DNA from 2 places in the Buttiauxella cochleicola genome. Region 2 is predicted to be linked to the other one. Evidence: predicted binding sites of a transcription regulator. Region 2 holds the regulator's gene; the other holds the start of a gene.

The links. The regulator PurR, encoded in region 2, represses purine synthesis genes. The targets are predictions, from matches to a motif close to CANGCAAACGTTTGCNTG.
Region 1: the regulator PurR is predicted to act here: its motif matches at 1,821-1,838, upstream of gcvT (glycine cleavage system aminomethyltransferase GcvT).

Annotation. Positions count from the first base shown of each region.
Region 1 covers NZ_JAJSOU010000005.1:43,923-47,109, forward strand. The annotation lists gene gcvP (aminomethyl-transferring glycine dehydrogenase) at 1-166, opposite strand, end outside; gene gcvH (glycine cleavage system protein GcvH) at 223-612, opposite strand; gene gcvT (glycine cleavage system aminomethyltransferase GcvT) at 635-1,732, opposite strand; gene ubiI (FAD-dependent 2-octaprenylphenol hydroxylase) at 2,154-3,187, opposite strand, start outside.
Region 2 covers NZ_JAJSOU010000001.1:180,714-183,900, forward strand. The annotation lists gene punC (purine nucleoside transporter PunC) at 1-109, opposite strand, end outside; gene punR (DNA-binding transcriptional activator PunR) at 225-1,136, shown strand; gene purR (HTH-type transcriptional repressor PurR) at 1,157-2,182, opposite strand; gene cydH (cytochrome bd-I oxidase subunit CydH) at 2,478-2,567, shown strand; gene sodB (superoxide dismutase [Fe]) at 2,620-3,187, opposite strand, start outside.

The DNA.
Region 1 (3,187 bases), on a different contig from region 2:
GTGGCTCGGCAAGCTGGATATCTGCCGGAACGATCGAAGCGATCAGCTCGTCTAACGAACGAGCGCCCACCGTCTCCAGCATTTCGTGTTGCTGCTGTGCGTCTGGTCCAATGTGGCGGTCGATAAACGCTTCGTGATTTTCAAGCTGACGTAAAGACTGGGTCATGAGCGGTGATTCCTGAAGTGTTTTCCCTCACCCAAAAAGATGAGGGGATAAAAGATTTATTCGTCTTCTAACAGAGCTTCGTACGCGGTTGCATCCAGCAAACCATCCAGTTCGGACTCGTCGCTAGCTTTGATCTTGAAGATCCAGCCCGCCGCGTATGGCTCGCTGTTGATTAGCTCAGGCGAGTCGCTCAGCTCGGTGTTGACTGCGATGATCTCGCCGCTGATTGGCGCGTAAATATCGGAAGCCGCTTTTACAGATTCGGCAACGGCGCAATCATCACCAGTGCTGACTGTTGCGCCCACTTCTGGCAGGTCGACAAACACCATATCGCCCAGCAGCTCTTGCGCGTGCTCGGTGATACCAATGGTGTAAGTACCATCAGCTTCTTTACGCAGCCACTCGTGTTCTTTGCTGTATTTCAATTCGTTCGGCACATTGCTCATTGTTTTTCTCCTGATTTCAAATTCACTGCGCGACAGCTTTACCGCCGCGAACAAAAATTGGTTTGGTTACTTTGACCGGCATTTCTCGGTTGCGGATTTGAACAATGGCGGTTTCGCCGATGCCCGCAGGAACGCGTGCCAGAGCAATGCTGTAACCTAACGTCGGCGAGAAGGTCCCGCTGGTGATAACGCCTTCACGAATGTTGCCTGATTCATCAGTAAAACGAACAGGCAGCTCATTACGTAATACGCCTTTTTCCGTCATGATCAAACCAACGAGCTGGTCAGTGCCTTTCTCACGCTGGCTCTCCAGGGCTTCACGGCCTATAAAATCACGGTCTTCAGGCTGCCAGGCGATAGTCCAACCCATATTCGCGGCCAATGGAGAAACACTCTCATCCATTTCCTGGCTATACAGGTTCATACCGGACTCCAGACGCAGCGTGTCACGTGCACCAAGGCCGCAAGGTTTCACGCCAATCTCGACAAGCTGTGCCCAAAACTCGGCAGCTTTTTCGTTTGGCATAGCAATTTCATAGCCCGCTTCACCGGTATAACCGGTGGTCGCAATAAACAGATCGCCCGCCTGAACACCGAAGAATGGCTTCATACCTGCAACCGCTTTGCGTTGTTCTTCAGTAAATAGCTGCGCGGCTTTTGCCTGAGCATTTGGACCCTGAACGGCAATCAGCGACAGGTCATCACGCACGGTGACTTCAACCGCGAACGGTTCGGCGTGTTGATTAATCCAGGCCAGATCTTTTTCACGGGTGGCAGAGTTCACCACCAGGCGGAAGAAGTCTTCGGTCTGGAAATAGATAATCAGGTCATCGATAACACCGCCGGAAGCGTTGAGCATGGCGGTGTAGAGGGCTTTACCAGGCTGGGTCAGTTTGGCTACGTCGTTTGCGACGAGATAACGCAGGAATTCGCGGGTACGGCTGCCTTTCAGGTCAACGATGGTCATGTGGGAGACATCAAACATCCCTGCATCGTTGCGCACCGCATGGTGCTCATCAATCTGCGAGCCATAGTGCAATGGCATCATCCAGCCGTGGAAGTCCACCATGCGCGCACCGCAGAGATTATGCTGTTCAAACAAAGGGGTCTTTTGAGTCATTTTTTCCTCTTTAACCATCTGGTTGAAAAGCGCATTTCGCTTTTCTTTTCTTCAGACGAAACCCAGCACCGCCATCGATCCCGAGGGCGACGCAAACGTTACCTTTTGTCTGAAGTTACCATTGAATGAGGGAGTAAACCATAAGGCTAAAACCGTTATAGCATTAGCTTATGACCAAAATAGAAAGCGCAGCATGCAGAGTATTCGACTGGAAAAATGCGAGACACCGCGCATAAATAAGAAGTGTTTTAGTCATAATTTAGCGTTAGCTAACATTTACGACCATTTCAGAAACAAATTCACTACATCGCTAAAAACGTGGGATGAGAAAAAGTAATCCGAAATAATAGGTGAGATTAGAATTTTTCAAATGAGGAGGGTGTTTCCCTTTCCAATAAAAGGAAAGGGAAATGTGACGTAGTTATCTTAACCAATTCGGTAAATCGTGTAGGCCCATCGCCTGCTTAACAAGTTGCGGTTTTACACCCGGAAGCGTATCCGCCAGTTTCAGACCGATATCGCGCAGCAGTTTCTTCGCCGGATTGCTTCCAGCAAACAGATCGCGGAAACCCTGCATACTGGCAAGCATCATCGCGGCACTATGTTTACGGCTACGCTCGTAGCGACGCAGATACAAATACTGCCCGATGTCTTTGCCCTGGCGATGCAAACGACGCACTTCATCAATCAGTTCAGCGGCATCCATAAACCCAAGATTCACACCCTGCCCGGCTAACGGATGAATGGTGTGTGCCGCATCGCCGACCAGCGCCAGACGGTGAGCCGCAAAATTGCGCGCGTAACGGCCTGTCAGCGGGAACATCTGGCGTTCGCTTTCAACACTGCACAAACCAAGGCGCATATTGAATGCTACGGACAGCGCCTGGTTAAATTCTTCATCGCTTGCCTGTTGCAAACGTTCAGCTTCCAGCGGCGGCAATGACCAGACAATTGAACATAAATGCGGGTCACTTAATGGCAGGAAGGCCAAAATCCCTTCGCCATGAAACACCTGACGAGCCACTGCTTCATGGGGTTCGGCGGTACGGATGGTGGCAACCAAAGCATGATGGCGATAATCCCAAAAAGTGAGCGGGATATCGGCCTGGTTGCGCAGCCAGGAGTTGGCACCATCAGCCCCGACGACCAAACGCGCGGTGAGCATTGCGCCGTCTGTCAGCGTTATGAACGCCTCGTTTTCACCCCACGCAACCTGTTGTAATTCGGCAGGAGCCATTAGGGTGACATCACTGCACTGCTCAGCTCGTTGCCACAATGCATGATGAATTACCGAGTTTTCGATAATGTGGCCAAGATGGCTGAAACCAAAGGATTTATCGTCAAAAGCGATATGCCCGAAGCTGTCTTGATCCCACACTTCCATGCCGTGATAGCAACTGGCACGTTGGGCAACAATTTTTGGCCATGCACCAAGATGAGTGAGCAATTTTTCGC
Region 2 (3,187 bases):
GTAAATCTTGCTGAATGGCAGCGAAAGCAGGCAGATACATGTCTGTGGCAAGGAAGCCCAGAACACTTAATCCAGCCAGCCAGATAAGAAATCCTTTTGATGGTTGCATAATTTTCTCTTGTTTTATCTTGCAGGTTGATCGCTGCAAGAGTGTACGGAGTGCAAATAGGCTTGTGAAACGCTAATATTTGTAGGTTGCGTTCAAAAAATTTGTGAGCAGAGAAATGTGGTCAGAATATTCGCTGGAAGTGATAGATGCGGTAGCGCGCAATGGCAGCTTCAGTGGTGCAGCACAAGAGTTGCACCGCGTTCCGTCAGCTATCAGCTATACGGTACGGCAACTGGAAGATTGGTTAGCGGTTCCGTTATTCGAACGTCGCCATCGTGATGTTGAATTAACCCCCGCTGGCGTCTTTTTCCTGAAAGAAGGCCGTTCTGTTATCAAAAAAATGATGACGACACGGCAGCAGTGTCAACAGATCGCAAATGGATGGCGCGGGCACCTGGCGATTGCAGTCGATAACATCGTTAAACCTGAACGAACACGTCAGTTAGTGTTGGATTTTTATCGTCATTTTCCGGATATCGAACTGCGTATCTTCCAGGAAGTGTTTAACGGCGTGTGGGATGCGCTGGCTGATGGGCGAGTTGAAGTCGCGATTGGTGCGACACAAGCTATTCCCGTCGGGGGGCGTTATGCGTTCCGCGATATGGGGACGTTGAGTTGGCGCTGTGTGGTGTCATCAAATCACCCGCTGGCACAGCAGGGCGGAACCTTAAGTGATGATGATCTACGGGCCTGGCCGTCGTTAGTACTGGAAGATACTTCCCGCTCGCTACCGAAGCGCATTACCTGGCTTTTGGATAATCAGCGTCGAGTTGTGGTTCCAGACTGGGAATCTGGCTCTGATTGTCTTAGCGCGGGTTTATGTATTGGTATGGTGCCGCTGCATATAGCAAAGCCGTGGTTAGCTTCGGGGCAGTGGAGTGAGCTGACGCTCGATAACCCATTCCCGGACGCGGCATGTTGCCTGACATGGCGGCAAAATGATGCTTCGCCAGCTTTGGCCTGGTTGTTGGAGTATTTGGGGGATAGTGAGACGATGAATCAGGAGTGGTTGCAGGAGCCTGCTTAGGCAGGCTCCATTGACTGTTTTTAGCGACGATAATCGCGGAATGGACCATCTGCCACTGAACGGCGTTCAATTAAGCGTGGATGTACTTCAATCGACTGCGACTCTTCGCGTTTATTGACGATTCTATCCAGCAGCATATTGAATGCTGTTTCACCCAGTGAATCCTTCGGCTGATGAATGGTGGTCAATGCCGGTGAGAAGTAACGCGCGTTACGCACGTTGTCGTAGCCGATAATGGAAATATCTTGCGGCACGCGTAAACCCATTTCATCAGCAGCACAAATTGCGCCCATCGCCATAATGTCACCGCCGCAGAATATCGCGGTAGGGCGATGGGACTGCCCAATTATCTGCTGCATGGCGCGGTAGCCTGACTCAGGTTCAAAGTCACCCTGCACAATCCAGTTCTCAGGAATAGCGATACCAGCCTCTTCCAGCGCTTTCATAAAACCAGCATGGCGGCCGCCACCGGTATTACGTTCCATTTGACCGGGAATTGCACCAATTTCGCGGTGACCACGCTCAATCAAATAACGGCCAGCCAGATAGCCACCGTGGAAGGCATTATCGACAACGGAGTCGGTGAAATCCGCGCGGGCTTCGCCCCAGTCCATCACAACCATTGGGATGTGACGATACTCTTCAAGCATAGTCAGTAATGATTCCGGGTATTCAGAACACATCACCAACAGCCCATCGACGCGTTTTTGCGCCATCATGGATAAATAGGCGCGCTGTTTTTCGAAATTATTGTGCGCATTACCCAAAATCAGGGTGTAGCCTTTTTCAAAGCAGCTATTTTCGACAGCTTCGATTATCTCGGCAAAATAGGGTGCTTCGCTAGAAGTGGCTAGCAAACCAATCGTTTTGGTGTGATTAACTTTCAAGCTACGTGCGACGGCGCTAGGCGAATAATGCAATTGTTTAATTGCTGCCCAGACCGCATTGCGTGTTTCTTCCGCCACAAAACGGGTCTTGTTAATCACATGTGATACGGTTGTAGTGGAAACGTTTGCGAGCTTCGCTACGTCCTTGATTGTCGCCATTAAATTTCACTCCGGGCCATATCGTAAACCCCTGATAACCAATGTGTTAAACGTTTGCGTACGCTAACTCCTGAGGCAACGTTAAGGTTGCAGGTATGCCGGGATTGCGACATAAAACGGGAGGAGGGCGTTGAATAGATGGTACGCAACAAATTAGCGTGGGATTTTGGCCTATCCTGGAGAAAAGTGAAAGAGGGAAAAGCGATATCAGGTTAAAACCAGGGGGATTTTTATGTCTGATTGTGGGAAAATCAATCCGACACACCGATTGTAGGGTAATAAAAGGAGTTTGCTAATGAGTACCGATCTGAAATTTTCAATCATGACCACGGTTGTTGTTTTGGCTCTGATTGTGTGTGGCGCGTTAACCGCCGTACTGCATTGATACATCGCTCTGATTAAAATGGGCCGCAATCGCGGCCCATATCTTTTTGGTTTTATGCTGCCAGATTCTTAGCAACAAACTCCCAGTTCACCAACGCCCAGAAATGCTCAAGATAGCCAGCACGAGCATTGCGGTAGTCGATGTAGTACGCATGTTCCCACACATCCACAGTCAATAACGGTGTTGCCGCTGTTGTTAATGGGGTACCCGCGTTTGAGGTAGAGACAATCGCCAGAGCGCCATCTTCTTGTTTGACAAGCCAGGTCCAGCCAGCGCCAAAGTTTTTAATAGCCGCATCAGTGAACTGCTGTTTAAACTCAGCAAAGCTCCCAAACGACTTATTAATGGCTTCCAGAAGCTCCCCAGTTGGTTCACCGCCTGCATTTGGTGCCAGGCAATTCCAATAGAAGGTGTGGTTCCAAACCTGAGCTGCGTTGTTAAACACGCCACCTTCGGAAGTACGAACGATCTCTTCGAGAGTTTTACCTTCAAACGCGGTGCCCTTAACCAGATTGTTCAGGTTAGTGACATAGGTTTGATGGTGTTTACCGTAATGGTATTCCAGAGTTTCGGCGGAGATATGCGGTGCTAAAGCATCTTTTGCATATGGTAGTGCAGGT